DNA from 2 places in the Ramlibacter sp. bp-362 genome. Region 2 is predicted to be linked to the other one. Evidence: predicted binding sites of a transcription regulator. Region 2 holds the regulator's gene; the other holds the start of a gene.
The links. Region 2 encodes sigma-54, which starts transcription at its own class of promoters, with help from an activator protein. Its sites were predicted from a motif close to TGGCANGNAANCTGCTTT; they were not measured.
Positions count from the first base shown of each region.

Region 1: a site for sigma-54 is predicted at 5,644-5,661, ahead of ACY0MJ_RS03325 (pilin). Genes of this name have one in related genera too.

Region 1 covers NZ_JBUDXE010000002.1:177,678-186,361, reverse strand. The annotation lists gene ACY0MJ_RS03345 (FHA domain-containing protein) at 1-96, shown strand, start outside; gene ACY0MJ_RS03340 (CHASE2 domain-containing protein) at 125-2,374, shown strand; gene ACY0MJ_RS03335 (3',5'-cyclic-nucleotide phosphodiesterase) at 2,389-3,180, shown strand; gene ACY0MJ_RS03330 (GspE/PulE family protein) at 3,177-5,585, shown strand; gene ACY0MJ_RS03325 (pilin) at 5,730-6,251, shown strand; gene ACY0MJ_RS03320 (glycosyltransferase family 2 protein) at 6,363-7,583, shown strand; gene ACY0MJ_RS03315 (hypothetical protein) at 7,580-8,413, shown strand; gene ACY0MJ_RS03310 (hypothetical protein) at 8,420-8,684, shown strand, end outside.
Region 2 covers NZ_JBUDXE010000016.1:47,610-56,293, forward strand. The annotation lists gene ACY0MJ_RS18900 (LysR family transcriptional regulator) at 1-881, shown strand, start outside; gene ACY0MJ_RS18905 (DUF2214 family protein) at 878-1,333, shown strand; gene argS (arginine--tRNA ligase) at 1,516-3,189, shown strand; gene ACY0MJ_RS18915 (SPOR domain-containing protein) at 3,192-3,839, shown strand; gene ACY0MJ_RS18920 (thiol:disulfide interchange protein DsbA/DsbL) at 3,912-4,562, shown strand; gene lptA (lipopolysaccharide transport periplasmic protein LptA) at 4,666-5,286, shown strand; gene lptB (LPS export ABC transporter ATP-binding protein) at 5,286-6,071, shown strand; gene ACY0MJ_RS18935 (RNA polymerase factor sigma-54) at 6,086-7,597, shown strand; gene ACY0MJ_RS18940 (THUMP domain-containing class I SAM-dependent RNA methyltransferase) at 7,594-8,684, shown strand, end outside.

The DNA of each region.
Region 1 (8,684 bases), on a different contig from region 2:
AACGGCGAGGCGATCGGCCCCGAGCCGGTGACGCTGAAGAACGGCGACATGCTGGAGCTGGCCGGCACGCAGATGCAGTTCCTCCAGGCGGGCTGAGCGCCCGCCCCGGCGGCTCGACGACGGCATGGGGCTGCTCGCCAGGCACTGGCCGCGCATCGCGATCACGCTGGTCCCGCTGCTGTTCGCGCTGCTGCACGCCACCGGCGCGCTCCCCATCGGCTTCCTGCAGCGGCTCGACGCCATCCTCTACGACGCGCGCCTGCGCGCGACCATGCCGCGCACGCTCGACCCGCGGGTCGTGATCGTCGACATCGACGAGAAGAGCCTGGCCGAAGCCGGCCGCTGGCCGTGGGGCCGCAACAAGCTGGCCGCGATGGTCGACGAACTGTTCGACCGCCAGAAGGTCGCCGTCGTCGCCTTCGACGTCGTCTTCGCCGAGCCGGACGAGAGCTCGGGCCTGAAGCAGCTGCGCGAGCTGGCCAGCGGCGAACTGAAGGAAGCCGCCGGCTTCCAGCAGCGCCTGGGGCAGCTGCAGGCGAGCCTCGACTACGACGCCGCCTTCGCCCGCGCGCTGGACAAGCGGCCGGTCGTCCTGGGCTACTACCTCACGAGCGACCGCGACGGCCGCAAGAGCGGCGTGCTGCCGAAGCCGGTGATGACGCGCGAGAGCCTGCAGGGCCGCCCGATCGCGTTCACCAGCTGGGACGGCTACGGCGCCAACATCCCGCAGCTGGCGCAGGCGGCGCCGGTGGCCGGCTACTTCAACTCCATCACCGACAGCGACGGCGTGGTCCGCTCGATCCCGCTCGTGGCGGAGCATGGCGGCGCCTACTACGAGTCGCTGGCGCTGGCGGTGTTCCGGCTGCTGGCCGGCGAGCCCGCGGTGGAGCCGGGCTTCCCGCGCGACCGCTTCGTGGGGCGCGGCTACGGCGGGCTGGAGAGCATCCTCCTGAAGCAGGGCTCGCGGCAGCTGGCGATCCCGGTGGACGACCGCGTCGCGACGCTGGTGCCCTTCCGCGGGCCGGGCGGCGCGGCGGGCGGCTCCTTCCGCTACGTCTCGGCATCCGACCTGCTGATGAAGCGCCTGCCGGAGGCCGACCTGCGCGACAAGATCGTGCTGGTGGGCACCACCGCGCCCGGCCTGCTGGACCTGCGGGTGACGCCCGTGGGCGAGACCTACCCCGGCGTGGAAACGCACGCCAACGTGATCTCCGGCTTGCTGGAAGGGCGGCTGTTCGTGAAGCCGGACTACGCGGTGGGCTACGAGGTAGTGATGCTGCTGGTGTCCGGCCTCGCCCTGGCCTTCCTGCTGCCGCTGATCTCCGCCACGGTCGCCGTGCTGGTGAGCGTGGGCGTGGTGGCGCTGCTGGTCGCCCTGAACTACTGGCTGTTCATCGCCCACGGCCTGGTGATGCCGCTCGCCTCCGCGCTGGTGATGGCGGGCACCGCCTTCGCGCTGAACATGAGCTACGGCTACTTCGTCGAGAGCCGGCACAAGCGCGAGCTCGCCAACCTGTTCGGCACCTACGTGCCGCCGGAGCTGGTCGACGAGATGGTGAAGGACCCGGACAGCTACAGCATGAAGGCGGCCAGCAAGGAGCTGACCGTGATGTTCTGCGACATGCGGGGCTTCACCAAGATGTCGGAGAAGATGGAGCCGACGCAGCTGCAGGAGCTGCTGAACGCGGTCTTCAGCCGCCTCACGGACATCATCCGCGGCCAGCGCGGCACCATCGACAAGTACATGGGCGACTGCGTGATGGCCTTCTGGGGCGCGCCCGTGGACACGCCCAACCACGCGGAACTGGCCGTGCAGTCCGCCATGGCGATGTCGCGCGCCGTGCGGCAGATCAACGAGGAGCACCGCGCCAGGGGCATCCCCGAGATCGGCGTCGGCGTTGGGCTGAACACCGGGACCATGTGCGTGGGCGACATGGGCTCCGACATCCGGCGCAGCTACACGGTGATCGGCGACGCCGTGAACCTGGGCTCGCGGCTGGAAGGCCTGTCCAAGGTGTACGGGGTGGACATCGTGGTGAGCGAGACCACCCGCAAGCAGGCGCCGGGCTTCGCCTGGCAGGAGCTGGACCGGGTGCGGGTGAAGGGCAAGGAGCAGGCCGTGGGCATCTTCTACCCCGTCGCCCCGGCTGACGCGGTGGACCGCGACACCGCCGAAGAACTGCGCACGTGGGCCGCGTTCCTGAAGGCCTACCGGGCCCAGGACTGGGACCAGTGCGAGCTGCAGCTGCTGAACCTCCAGCGGCTCGGCGCCAAAAAATACCTTTACGAGCTGTACCACGAACGTGTAGCCTCGATGCGGTTGCTGCCATTCGACCCGGCCTGGGACGGCGCGACCAATTTCGAGACGAAATAAAAGGGGCGCTGCCAATGCGGGTGCGGGTGCTGGGGTGTTCCGGCGCGATCGCGAAGGACTGCCGTACCACGTCGTTCCTGATCGACGGGGACGTGCTGGTGGACGCCGGCACGGGCGTCGGCGACCTCGCCCTGGAGGAAATGCGCGGCATCCGCCACGTGCTGCTGACCCACTCCCACCTGGACCACGTCGCGGCGCTGCCGCTGATGATCGACGCGGTGGCTTCCCAGCTGTCCGAGCCGATCCAGGTGCATGCGCTGCCGGGCACCATCGCGGCGCTGAAGGCGCACATCTTCAACAACGTGATCTGGCCCGACTTCAGCCGCATCCCCTCGCCCCAGGCGCCCTTCGTCGCCTTCCGCGAGGTGCAGGTCGGCCAGGTGCTGGAATTCGGGGACAAGACGGTGGAGGTGCTGCCGGCGGTGCACACGGTGCCCGCCTGCGGCTACGCGGTCACGGCGGGCCAGGGCTGCTGGGTGTTCACCGGCGACACCGAGCGCAACCCGGCGTTCTGGAACCGCATCAACCAGCTGGACGTCGCCGCCCTGGTGATCGAGACCGCCTTCAGCAACCGCGAGCAGGACCTCGCGCGGCGCAGCCTCCACCTGTCGCCGCTGGCGCTCGCCGCGGAACTGGACTGCATCTCCCGGGACAAGCGCTTCCCGATCTTCATCACCCACACCAAACCGGCGGAGACCGAGCTGATCATGAGCGAGGTGCAACGCTTCGACCAGACGCAACCCTTCGGCCCCGACGTGAGCCACGACATCCGCTGGCTGCGCGCGGGCCAGGAGTTCGAGCTGTGAGCGCCGTCCTGAAGGGGCGGGACAGCGAGCAGGAGTTCCTGAACTCGCAGCAGCTGCCGCCCGACAAGCGGGGCATCTCCTTCGAGGCGCTGTTCTTCCGCCAGCTGCAGGCGGTCACCACGCGCATCCACGCCACCGAGCACATCGACGAGATCATGCTGGAGGCGAGCCAGGACATCTGCCGCCTGTTCAACGCCGACCGGCTGACCCTGTACGCCGTCAACGAGGACCGCACGGCCATCGTCTCCAAGGTCAAGACCGGGCTGAACACCAGCCGCGACCTCAAGCTGCCGATCACCGCGCAGTCGATCGCCGGCTACGTGGCGCTGTCGAAGGAGCTGGTGAACATCTCCGACGTCTACGACGACGCGGCCCTCAAGCGCATCCACCCGAGCCTGTCCTTCCTGAAGGAGGTGGACAAGCGCTCCGGCTACCGCACCAAGCAGATGCTGGTCGTGCCCATCCTCGACGGCGAGGTGCTGCACGGCGTGCTGCAGGTGATCAACAACAAGAGCGACCAGCCGTTCGGCGATCTGGAGGTCGAAGGCGCGACGCAGCTTTGCAAGACGCTGGCGACCGCGATCCACCAGCGCGTGCAGCGCGAGCTGGAAGGCACCCGCCGCAAGGCGACCAAGTACGACGGCCTGATCGCCGATGGCGTGCTGACGCAGGAGGAGCTGCAGCGCGCGGTGCTGCAGGCCCGCGAGGACGCCGTGCCGGTGGAGCAGGTGCTGATCGAGCAGTTCTCGATCAAGCCGGCGCAGATCGGGCCCTCGCTCGCCAAGTTCTTCGGCGTGCCCTACGAGCCCTCCAATCCGGGGCGGCTGCGCGTGGACGCGCTGCAGGGCGCCCTCAAGCCCGAGTTCGTGATGGAGCAGGGCTGGATCCCGCTGGAGGAAGGCCCCGACGGACTGGTCGTCATGTGCCTGGACCCGGAGGCGGTGCGCGGCTCGCGGGTCGTGCCGCAGGTGTTCCCGCGCCATGGCCGCATCGCCTGGCGCGTCACGACGCAGACCGACTTCAACCAGACGCTCAACCAGCTGTGGGGTTCGCAGGACAGCGGCCAGTCGGTGGAGGAGCTGCTGGCCGACCTGTCCTCGCCGGTCGACGACGAGGGCGGCGAGGACAGCTCGCTCGAATCCGCCGCCGCCGACAACGAGCTGGTCAAGTTCGTCAACAAGGTCATCATCGACGCGTACAACCAGCGCGCCTCCGACATCCACATCGAGCCGCTGCCGGGCAAGCTCAAGACCGGCATCCGCTTCCGCATCGACGGCACGCTGGTGCCCTACGTCGAGGTGCCGGCGCACTTCCGCCAGGCCATGGTCACGCGGCTGAAGATCATGTGCGACCTCGACATCTCCGAGAAGCGCAAGCCGCAGGACGGCAAGATCAAGTTCAAGAAGTTCGGCCCGCTGGACATCGAGCTGCGCGTGGCGACGATTCCCTCGGCCGGCGGCGTCGAGGACGTCGTGATGCGTATCCTGGCCGCCGGCGAACCGATCCCGCTGGAGAAGCTGGGGCTCACGGAGCACAACAAGGACAACCTGGTGCGCACGGTGAGCAAGCCCTACGGCCTGTTCTACGTCTGCGGCCCGACCGGTTCCGGCAAGACGACCACGCTGCACTCCATCCTGAAGTTCCTCAACACGCCGGATACCAAGATCTGGACAGCCGAGGACCCGGTGGAAATCACGCAGAAGGGTTTGCGCCAGGTGCAGGTGAACAAGAAGGCCGGCATCGACTTCGCCCTGGTGATGCGCGCCTTCCTGCGGGCGGATCCGGACATCATCATGGTGGGCGAGTCGCGCGACAAGGAAACGGTGGGCATGGGCATCGAGGCCTCGCTCACCGGCCACCTGGTGTTCTCCACGCTGCACACCAACTCCGCGCCCGAATCGGTGACCCGCCTGCTGGACATGGGCATGGACCCGTTCAACTTCGCCGACGCGCTGCTGGGCATCCTGGCGCAGCGCCTGGCCAAGCGCCTGTGCGACTGCAAGGAAGCGTACGTGCCCTCGCACGAGGAACTGCGCGGCTTCATCAACGAATACGCGCTGGACCTGAAGAACACGCAGGCCTGGAAGGACGACCCCGGCGGCGAGGCCCAGAAGCTGTACGAGCAGTGGGTGGAAACCTACGGCCAGGACGGCCAGCTGAAGTTCCACCGCGCCGTCGGCTGCGAGAAGTGCAACAAGAGCGGCTACAAGGGGCGCGTCGGGCTGCACGAGCTGCTCGTGGCCGACGACGAGATCAAGCGCCTGATCCAGGAACGCGCCCGGGTCGCCGACATCTTCGTGGCGGCCGTCGCCGGCGGGATGCGCACGCTCAAGATGGACGGGATGGAGAAGATCATGATCGGCCTGACCGACTTGAAGCAGGTCCGTTCTGTCTGCATCCGCTAGTGGACTGACGAAATTTGTCAGGCGGATGGACGCGGAATGTCGGTCGAGTGGCGCCACAGGGCCTAGAACCTGCCAACTAGTTCACGAAAACCGGTTGGCACGCCCCTTGCACTACCTCCTCGCTTCTTCAACATGGAGGTCCCAATGAAGCGTGCTATCCAGAAGGGTTTCACCCTGATCGAACTGATGATCGTGGTCGCGATCATCGGTATTCTGGCCGCCGTCGCCCTGCCGGCTTACCAGGACTACACCATCCGCGCCAAGATGTCCGAAGTGATCCTGGCGGGCTCGGCCTGCCGCACGTCGATCACGGAAGTGGTCCAGTCCTCGTCCGACACGCTGCCCGAGGGCGGCAAGTGGGGCTGCGAAGTGACCTCCACCGCCGCCCAGACGAAGTACGTCAAGTCGGTCAACACGACCGACCTGGGCGAAATCCTGGTCGAAAGCCAGGCCGTGAACAACAAGGTCGACGGCACCGCCGGTGGCGTGGTCGTCATGGTCCCGCAACAGCAGAACGGCGACGCCATCGCGGCCGGCAAGCTGATCGGCAAGTGGATCTGCGGCGGCACGGCGACCGGCACGCCTGGCCCGGCTCCCGCCACCCAGATCAAGGAAACCACCGTGGCTTCGAAGTACCTGCCCGGTTCCTGCCGCGGCCAGGGCTGATGAACGCCGGCCTCATCCTCTGAGGGGGTGAGGCCATCTGACTGCAAGCGAGCGGCCTTCGGGCCGCTCGCCCCTTTTTCGCGGCGCTGATTTCAAGAGCAAATGGCACCCATGATCGCCCCTGTCGCCGAGCCGGCCGTCCTGCCCCTGCATGCGGAGCCGGGTGCCTCCGCGCTCGAACTGACGGTGCTCGTGCCCTGCCTGAACGAGGCGCGCACCGTCGGGCGTTGCGTGGGTGCTGCCCTCGGGTTCCTGCAGGCCGCGGGGGTGGCGGGCGAGGTGCTGGTGGCGGACAACGGCTCCACCGATGGCTCGCAGGCACTGGCACGGCAGGCCGGCGCGCGGGTGATCGACGTGCCCCGGCGCGGCTATGGCGCGGCGCTGGGCGCGGGCATCGCGGCAGCGCGCGGGCGCTTCGTCGTGATGGGCGATGCCGACGACAGCTACGATTTCTCCAACCTGCGGGCGTTCGTCGAGCGGCTGCGCGGCGGCGCCCAGCTGGTGATGGGCAACCGGTTCCAGGGCGGCATCGCGCCCGGCGCGATGCCGTGGCTGCATCGCTACCTGGGCAACCCGGTGCTGAGTTTCATCGGGCGCCTCTTCTTCCGCGTGCCGATCGGCGACTTCCATTGCGGGCTGCGCGGCTTTTCCCGCGAGGCCATGCTGGGCCTGGGGCTGGTCTCGCCGGGGATGGAGTTCGCCAGCGAAATGGTGGCCAAGGCGGCCTTGGCCGGCCTGGCGATCGAGGAAGTGCCGACCACCCTGCGCCCCGACGGACGCGACCGCCCGCCGCACTTGCGCACCTGGCGCGACGGCTGGCGGCACCTGCGCTTCCTGCTGCTGTTCTGCCCCCGCTGGTTGTTCCTGTACCCCGGCATGCTGCTCATGCTGCTGGGGCTGGCGGGTTTCGCCTTCGGGGCGGCGGCCCGGGTGCTCGGGGTGCACTCCCTCCTCTACATGGCCGCCGCCACCGTGCTGGGCGGGCAACTGATCCAGCTGGCGTTGCTGACGAAATGGATCGGCATCGTCTCGGGCGTGGTGCCTTCCCAGCGCTGGCTGGCCCGCCTGTCGCCCTTCCTGAAGATCGAGACCGGCTTGCTGGCAGGACTGCTTTTCATCCTGCTGGGACTGGCCGTGTCCGTGGGTCTGACCCTCGACTGGGGCGCGGCCGGCTTCGGGGCCCTGGATCCCGAGCAGACCATGCGGGTCGCCATTCCCGCCGTGACGCTCATGATCCTGGGCGCGCAAGTCGCGGCCGGCTCGCTGTTCGCCGGCGCGCTGAACTTCAACTGGACTTCGGCGGAGCGCCAGGGCAGGACGGGCCAGCCGTGAACCAGGCGGCAGCCGCACGCCCATCGGCGCTCGCAGGCCTGCTGCGCTGGGAGGGGCTGCTGGTCTGCCTGCTGACCGTGGCCTGCTTCGTGGCGGTTCCGCTGTCGCAGGGCGAGCTGGGCCTGGGCTCGGACGCGCTGAACCACCACATCTACCTGGGCTGGACCGCGCAGCAGCCTCGCTTCGACCTCGATTTCGTCGCGGCGGGCTACCAGTCCTACACCTTCCCCTACCTCTATTGGCCGCTGTACCGGATGGCGGCCGCGGGCTGGTCCGGCGTGGCCGTGGGCGTGGCGCTGGCGGCGCTGCAAGGCCTGCTGCTCGCGCCGCCCGTGTGGCTGCTGGCGCGCGCCTGCATGCCCGGCGCGACCTGGTTCGACGCGGCGATGCGCGTGCTCGGCGTGGCCCTGGCTTTCCTGACGGGCGTGGCCCTGTCGGTGCTGGACGCCACGATGAACGACCTGCTGGCCGCCGCGCCGCTGGTGTGGGCGGTGGCGCTGGCCGTGGAGGCGATGCCGGCCGAGGGCCGCGATGCAGCGACGGTGCGCCGGCTGGTGCTGTTCTCGGGCCTGTGCGCGGGCGCCGCGGTGGCGGCCAAATTGAGCAACGGGCCGCTCGCCATCCTGATGCCGGGGCTGTGGTGGCTGTGCGGCCACGGATGGAGGCAGCGGGTGATGGCGATCGCCCTGGGCGGCGCGGCGACCTTGCTGGGTTTTGCGGCGCTCTATGGCTGGTGGGGCTGGCTGTTGTGGCGCTCCTTCGGCAACCCGATCTTTCCGTTCTACCACCATTGGTTCGAGCCCCTGCGCCGCTGGGCGGGAATGGGCTGACGCGCGATGAACCGATTCGAGCCCGACACCTGGCTGGCGGCGCTGCTGAGGCCTGTCGCGATGGCTTCGCCGGACAGCCACGTGTACGTGGAAATGATGGCGCCGGATTTCCGTTGGGTGTTCGCGCTGCTCCTGTTGGTCCTGCTGCTCTGCATGCGCCTGCGTGCGCGCGGCGGGAATGCCGGCGCGCCTGCCACGGTCTTCGTCCTGGCGGCGGCCCTGGCCGTGGCCTTCGTTCCCTGGCTGGGGACTTCGGGGAACGGCCGGTATT
Region 2 (8,684 bases):
GCCTGACGGCCGCCGCCCGGGCCGAGGGCGTGGCGCCGGCGATCATGGGCCGGCGGCTCGACGCGCTGGAGGAGCGGCTGGGCGTCAAGCTGCTGGTGCGCACCACGCGCCGCATCACGCTCACGCACGAGGGCAGCGCCTTCCTGGAGGACTGCCAGCGCCTGCTGGCCGACCTGGCCAACGCCGAGGCCAGCGTCAGCGCCGGCGGCGTCAAGGCGGCCGGCCACCTGCGCATCACGGCGCCGGCCGGCTTCGGCCGCCGCCACGTGGCGCCCCTGATCCCGCGCTTCCGCGAGCTGCACCGGGAGGTGACGATCTCGCTGAACCTGAGCGACCGGGTCGTCGACCTGGCCGGCGAGGGCTTCGACTGCGCCGTGCGCGTGGGCGACTTCCCCGACTCCTCGCTCGTGAGCGTGCGGCTGGCGGACAACCGGCGCCTGTGCGTCGCCACGCCCGACTACCTGCGCCGGCACGGCACGCCTGCGCGTCCCGAAGACCTGCTCAAGTTCGACTGCCTGACGCTGTCCAGCGATGCCTCGCAGACCCGCGGCTGGGCGTTCTCGCTGCCGCGCGAGGGCGGCGAGCCCGAGCTGGTGCACCTGAAGCCGGGCGGGCCGCTCGACTGCTCGGACGGGCAGGTGCTGCACGGCTGGTGCCTGCAAGGCTACGGCATCGCCTGGCGCAGCACTTGGGAGGTCGAGCAGGAGATCGCCGACGGCCGCCTGGTGGAGGTGCTGGCGGAATTCGCGGCGCCGCCCAACGGGATCTACATCGTGTTCCCGCAGCGCAAGCACCTGCCGCTGCGGGTGCGGCTGTGGATCGACTACCTCAAGGACCACTACGCCCAGCCGCAGTTCTGGCGCGCGGGCCCCAAGCCATGACCCAAGAAGCCATCCTCGCCTTCCTGCACATCTCGGCCATCCTGGCCCTGGTCGTCTTCATCAGCAGCGAGGCGGCGATCTGCCGGCCCGAGTGGATGAACGCCGACATCGTCGAGCGCCTGGTGCGGGTGGACCGCATCTACGGCATCGCCGCGGTGACGGTGCTGGCGACGGGGCTGCTGCGGATCTACCTGGGCGCCAAGGGCGCGTTCTGGTACTGGGGCAACTGGCTGCTGCACGTGAAGATCGGGCTGTTCCTGCTCGCGGCGCTCATTTCCATCGTGCCGACGCTGCGCTTCATCCGCTGGCGCAAGGCGCTGCGCGCCTCGGGCGCGCTGCCGGCGCCGGAGGAGGTGCGCAAGGTGCGCAAGCTGGTGATGCTCCAGGCGCACATCATCCCCGTCATTCCGTTGGCCGCGGTCTTCCTCGCGCGGGGCTTCGGCGGACGGTGAACCGGTGGGGTTCGCTCGCGCTCACCTTCCGCGGCGTGCCGCCGCGCCACCCTACGGCGGCGGAGGGCCGGGCCCGCGTAGGGTGGCGCGGCAACGCCGCGGAAGGTGAGCGGAGCGAACCCCACCGCATCCCCCCTTCCCGACGCCGAACCCCACCCGACCCCGCCACTTAAAATCCCCCGATGCTCCAAGCCAAACAGGAATTGCTCGCCGCGCTCGCGGCCGGGCTGGAACAGCTGTCGCCGGGGGCGGGGGCGAAGGCGGCGTTCGAGCTGCCCAAGGTGGCCGCGCACGGCGACCTGGCCTGCACCGCGGCGATGCAGCTGGCCAAGCCGCTCAAGCGCAACCCGCGCCAGGTCGCGGAAGCCCTGCGCGAGAGCCTGCTGGCCACGCCGGCCTTCGGCCAATGGGTCGATGCGGTCGAGATCGCCGGACCCGGCTTCCTGAACATCCGCCTGAAGACCGCCGCCAAGCAGCAGGTGGTGCGCGAAGTGCTGGCCGCCGGCGCCGGCTTCGGCCAGCAGCCGCTGCACGGCCGGCGCGTGCTCGTGGAATTCGTCTCCGCCAACCCCACCGGACCGCTGCACGTGGGCCACGGCCGCCAGGCGGCCCTGGGCGACGCGATCTGCAATCTCTACGCCACGCAGGGCTGGAACGTCTGGCGCGAGTTCTACTACAACGACGCCGGCGTGCAGATCCAGACGCTCGCCACCAGCGTGCAGGCGCGCGCCCGCGGCCTCAAGCCCGGAGACGCCGGCTGGCCGGAAGCCGCCTACAACGGCGACTACATCCAGGACATCGCCGACGACTTCCTCGCGAGGAAGACGGTCAAGTCGGACGACCGCGAGTTCACCGCCAGCGGCGACGTCGAGGACCTCGACGGCATGCGCCTGTTCGCCGTGGCCTACCTGCGGCACGAGCAGGACCTCGACCTGCAGTCCTTCGCCGTGCGCTTCGACAACTACTACCTCGAGTCCAGCCTCTACACCAGCGGCAAGGTCGACGCCGTGGTGCAGCGCCTGCGCGACGCCGGCAAGACCTACGAGCAGGACGGCGCGCTGTGGCTGAAGTCCACCGACTACGGCGACGACAAGGACCGGGTGATGCGCAAGGGCGACGGCAGCTACACCTACTTCGTCCCCGACGTCGCCTACCACATCAGCAAGTGGGAGCGCGGCTTCACCAAGGTGGTGAACATCCAGGGCACCGACCACCACGGCACCATCGCCCGCGTGCGCGCGGGCCTGCAGGCCGCCGGCGTCGGCATCCCCGAGGGCTACCCCGACTACGTGCTGCACACCATGGTGCGCGTGATGCGCGGCGGCGAGGAGGTGAAGATCTCCAAGCGCGCCGGCAGCTACGTGACCCTGCGCGACCTGGTGGAGTGGACCAGCAAGGACGCCGTGCGCTTCTTCCTGCTGTCGCGCAAGCCCGACACCGAATACGTGTTCGACGTCGACCTGGCGCTGGCGCAGAACAACGACAACCCGGTCTACTACGTGCAGTACGCGCACGCCCGCATCAGCTCGGTGCTGGCCGCCTGGGGCGGCGACCCGGCGACGCTGGCCGGCGCCGACCTGTCGTCCCTGGAGCACCCCGCCGCGTTGAACCTGATGCTGCAGCTGGCGCGCTACCCGGAGATGCTCACCGCCGCCGCGGCCGATTTCGCGCCGCACGACGTCACCTTCTACCTGCGCGAGCTGGCCGCCGCCTACCACAGCTACTACGACAGCGAGCGCATCCTGGTGGACGACGAGAAGCTGAAGCTGGCGCGCCTGGCCCTCGTGGCCGCCTGCGCGCAGGTGTTGCACAATGGCCTGGCTGTGCTCGGGGTGGGTGCCCCGCACAAGATGTGAGCATGAAACACAAGCAAAGCGGCAACGTCTTCGTCGGCATCATCATCGGGGTGGTCCTGGGCCTCGCCGCCGCCCTCGCGGTGGCGGTCTACGTCACCAAGGTGCCCGTCCCGTTCCTGAACAAGGGCCCCAGCCGCTCCGCGGAACAGGACGCGGCGGAGTCGCGCAAGAACCAGAACTGGGATCCCAACGCGCCCCTGTACGGCAAGAACCCGGCCAAGGCCCTGCCGCCCGCCCCGGGCATCGCGATGCCGCCCCCGGCGGCCAAGGCCTCGGAGTCGGCCCCGGGCGCGACGAAGGAAGCCGAAAAGGGCCGCGACAAGGGCCCGGACGCCCCGGCGGTGCTGGGCCGGCCGGCGCCCGCCGACCCGCTGGGCGACCTCGCCGCGGCGCGCGCCGGCGGCGGCAACGACCCCTTCATCTACTTCGTGCAGGCCGGCGCCTTCCGCACGCCGGAGGACGCCGAGGCGCAGCGCGCCAAGCTGTCCCTCATGGGCATCGAGGCCAAGGTGACCGAGCGCGAGCAGTCGGGCCGGCAGGTCTATCGCGTGCGCGTGGGCCCGTTCAACAGCAAGGACGACGCCGACCGCCAGAAGGAAAAGCTGGACGCCGGCGGCTTCGACACCGCGCTGGTGCGCGTCCAGCGGTAGCGCCGCGCCGCCAGGCGGAGGAACCATCCCCCGGCGCGCCCGCTCTGACGCAGTTCAAGGAGAACCAAGGAAATGAAACGACGCGAGTTTGCGGCCGCCACGGCCGGTGTGCTGGGCGCCTCCGCCCTGGGCTGGCCGGGCGTGGCATCGGCGCAGCGCCGGCCGGAAGAGGGCAAGGACTTCCGCGCCCTCGACACGAAGGCGCCCGTGGAAGCGCCGGCCGGCAAGATCGAGGTCGTCGAATTCTTCTGGTACAGCTGCCCGCACTGCAACGCCTTCGAGCCCAAGCTGAACGCGTGGCTCAAGACCATCCCCGCCGACGTCGCCTTCCGCCGCGCGCCCGTGGCCTTCCGCGACGACTTCGTGCCGCAGCAGCGCCTGTACTACACGCTGGAGGCCATGGGCAAGGTCGACGAGCTCCACTCCAAGGTCTTCCACGCGATCCACGTGGAGCGCCAGCCGACCAACCGCGAGGACAGCATCCTCGCCTTCGCGCAGAAGAACGGCCTCGACCGCGCGAAGTTCCAGGAGCTGTACAACTCCTTCTCGGTCTCCACCAAGGCCCGCCGCGCCAAGCAGCTGCAGGACCAGTACCAGGTGGACGGCGTGCCCGCGCTGGGCGTGGCGGGCCGCTGGTACACCGACGCCACCATGGCCGGCAGCATGGACCGTGCCCTGCAGGTCGTCGACTACCTCGTCGGCGAGGTGCGCCGGGGCAAGTAGGGCGGACAAACCGCACGCACGCCGCCCGCGTGCCAGTCCAAAGCCCGCGCGAGCGGGCTTTTTCGTCCATGCTCGCTACAATGCCAGCAAGATTCGTGCCCTCATGAAGAACAACGTTCTCCTCGCCGGCCTCGCGCTGGCCCTCGCCGCCGCGGCCCTGCCCGCCGCGGCCGAAAAGGCCGACCGCAACAAGCCCATGAACGTCGAGGCCGACGCGCTGCGCTACGACGACCTCAAGCAGACGAGCGTCTTCACCGGCAACGTGGTGGTGACCAAGGGCACCATCGTGATCCGCGGGGCGAAGCTGACCGTGAAGCAGGACCCCGAGGGCTACCAGTTCGGCGTCGTCACGGCGGCGCCGGGCAAGCAGGCCTACTTCCGCCAGAAGCGCGACGGGGTGGACGAGACCATCGAGGGCGAGGCGGAGACCATCGAGTACGACGGCCGCGCCGACCGCGTGAAGTTCATCGGCCGCGCGGAGATGCGGCGCCTGCGCGGCGCCACCGTGAGCGACGAGACCAGCGGCTCCGTGATCGTCTACGACAACAGCAACGACCAGTTCACCGTGGAGGGCGCCGCCATCGCCGGCGCGACGCCGTCCAACCCGGGCGGCCGCGTGCGCGCGACGATCGCGCCGCGTCCCAGCGCCTCGGCGCCGGCCACGCCCGCGGCGCCGCCCGCCAGCCTGCGTCCCAGCACCACCCTGCCGCCGGGGAGCCGCTGATGGGCGACGCGGAGACGGTGCAGGCCCAGCCGCCGGTGGCGGTGGCGAGCCGGCTGGAAGCGCGGCACCTGCGCAAGTCCTACGGCGGCCGCAAGGTGGTGCAGGACGTGTCGCTGGAGGTGGACAAGGGCGAGGTCGTGGGCCTGCTGGGCCCCAACGGCGCCGGCAAGACCACCTCGTTCTACATGATCGTGGGCCTGGTGCGCTGCGACGGCGGCGAGATCGCCATCGACGGCCGCGCCGTGGAGCACATGCCGATCCACCGGCGCTCGCGCCTGGGCCTGTCCTACCTGCCGCAGGAAGCCTCGATCTTCCGCAAGCTCAACGTGCAGGACAACGTGCGGGCCGTGCTGGAGCTGCAGCGCGACGAGGCCGGCCGGCCGCTGGCGCGCGCCGAGATCGAGCGGCGCCTGACGGCGCTGCTGCAGGACCTGCGGGTGGACCACCTGCGCGACTCGCCGGCCGTGGCGCTGTCCGGCGGCGAGCGGCGGCGCGTGGAGATCGCGCGGGCGCTGGCGACGCAGCCGCGGTTCATCCTGCTGGACGAGCCCTTCGCCGGCATCGACCCCATCGCCGTGATCGAGATCCAGCGCATCATCGGCTTCCTCAAGTCGCGCGGCATCGGCGTGCTCATCACGGACCACAACGTCCGCGAGACGCTGGGCATCTGCGACCACGCGTACATCATCAGCGAGGGCCGCGTCCTGGCGCAGGGCACGCCGGCCGAGATCGTGAACAACGCCGACGTGCGCCGGGTCTACCTCGGCGAGCACTTCCGCATGTAGGCCCCGCCGGCAGCATGAAGCAGGGGCTGTCTCTACGCATTTCGCAGCACCTGGCGCTGACGCCCCAGTTGCAGCAGTCGATCCGCCTGCTGCAGCTGTCGACGCTGGAGCTGGCGCAGGAAGTCCAGCAAATGCTGGACGAGAACCCCTTCCTGGAGCTGCAGGCCGACGAATCCGGCGAGGAATTCGGCATCCCGACCAGCGACGCGCGCGTGCGCGACGACGACGGCGAGCACGAGGCAGACGAGGCCGCGGCCGCGCCGGCGGAGGACGCCGATCCCAGCTGGGACGGCGACGGCAGCACGGAGACGGTGCCCGACGACGGCGAATGGGGCGGCGAGGCGCCGCCGCGCAGCAACGCGCACGGCAGCGAAGACGACGTCGATGCCACCGAACTGGCCCGCGGCAACGAGTCGCTGCAGTCCTGGCTGCACCGGCAGGCGCTGGCCCTGCGGCTGTCGGAGGAGGACCGGGTCGCGCTGCGCTACCTGATCGAGTCGCTCAACGACGACGGCTACCTGGAGGAAGCGCTGGAGGAGATCGCCGCCAGCCTCGCGCCGGCGGAGGACCACGAGCAGCAGGAGGAACTGCTGCACCGCTTCACCGTGGCGCTGCGCCTGCTGCAGAACCTGGACCCCCCGGGCGTGGGCGCGCGCAACCTGGCCGAATGCCTGATGCTGCAGCTGCGCGCCCTGCAGGACGACGCGCCGGACCACGCGCTGTGCCCGATCGCGATCAAGGTCTGCCAGCAGCCGATCGACCTGCTCGCGAAGCGCGACGTGAAGCGTCTCGCGCAGATGTGCGGCGGCAGCGAGGGAGAGGTCAAGTCGGCCATCGCGCTCATCACGCGGCTGGAGCCCAAACCGGGCCGGCGCTTCATCGACGTGGAGCGCAACGTGGTGGTGCCGGACGTGATCGTCACGCAGGCCGGCAGCGGCACCCGCGCGCAGTTCCGCGTGCAGATCAATCCCGACGTGCTGCCGCGCCTGCGCGTGCACGACGTCTATGCCGGCGCGCTCAAGGCGCACCGCGGCGAGGGCCACCACGCCCTGCAGCAGCGGCTGCAGGAGGCGCGCTGGTTCATCAAGAACATCCAGCAGCGCTTCGACACCATCCTGCGCGTGTCCACGGCGATCGTCGAGCGCCAGCGCAACTTCTTCATCCACGGCGAGCTCGCGATGCGGCCGCTCGTGCTGCGCGAGATCGCGGACGAGCTGGGCCTGCACGAATCCACGATCTCGCGCGTGACCACCCACAAGTACATGGCCACGCCTTTCGGGACCTTCGAGCTGAAGTACTTCTTCGGCTCCGCGCTCGGCACGGAAACCGGCGGCAACGCCTCCAGCACCGCCGTGCGCGCGCTGATCCGGCAGATCATCGCCGCCGAGGACGCGGCGAAGCCGCTGTCGGACAACCAGATCTCCGAGATGCTCAAGGAGCAGGGCATCGAGTGCGCCCGCCGCACCGTCGCCAAGTACCGGGAGGCGCTGCGCATCGCGCCGGCCAACCTGCGGAAGGCCCTGTGAGAGACCTGCGACTGTTCCTGCCCTGCGCCGGCGGCGTCGAAGCCTTCCTGCTCGAGGAGGTGGCGCGCGTCTGCGGCGGCGGCGCGCGCGAGCCGCGCAGCGCCCGCGGCGGCGTGCAGCTGCTCGCGACCTGGCCCGAGGTGATGAAGCTCAACCTGCACAGCCGCCTCGCGCAGCGCGTGCTGGTGCAGCTGGCGCACCTGCCCTACCGCGCCGAGCAGGACCTCTACGAGGCCGCCGCGGCCGTGCCCTGGGAAGAGTGGTTCGGCACGCGCGACAGCTTCAAGGTGGAAATCACGGCGCACCAGAGCCCGCTGAAGAGCCTGAACTTCGCGGCGCTGCGCATCAAGGACGCGGTGGCCGACCGCTTCCGCGCCCGCGGCGGCGTGCGCCCGGACGTCGACACGCAGCGGCCGGCGGTGCGCGTGTTCGCGCACCTGTCCGCCGACACGGTGACGCTCTACATCGACACCTCGGGCGAGCCGCTGTTCAAGCGCGGCTGGCGCGAGGACAAGGGCGAGGCGCCGCTGAAGGAGACGCTGGCCGCGGCGATGATCGCGGCGAGCGGCTGGGACGGCAGCGTGCCGCTGTACGACCCCTGCTGCGGCAGCGGCACGATCGCGATCGAGGCGGCGCAGGTCGCCTGCAACATCGCCCCGGGGCTGCTGCGCCGCTTCGGCTTCGAGCGGCTGAAGCCGCACACGGCCGCCGACTGGCTCGCGCTCAAGGGCGAGGCCCAGGCGGCGCGGCGCGCCCCGGCGGCGCCGGTGTTCGGCAGCGACGTCGCCTTCCGCATGGTCGATTTCGCGCAGCGCAACGCGCAGCGCGCCGGCGTGGCCGAGGCCGTGCAGCTGCGCGGCGGCGACGCCCTGCAGCGCATGCCGCCCGGCGACGGGCCCGGCGTGATGCTGGTCAACCCGCCCTACGGAGAACGGATCGAGGCCGCCGGCGTGGCTGGCCGCGGCCGCGGCGGACGCGAGCGGGCGCAAACGGAGGACGCGGGCGACTTTTTCGCGCAGCTGGCCGCCCACTGGAAGCGCCACTACGCCGGCTGGACGGCCTGGGTGCTCTCGCCCGACGCGAAGCT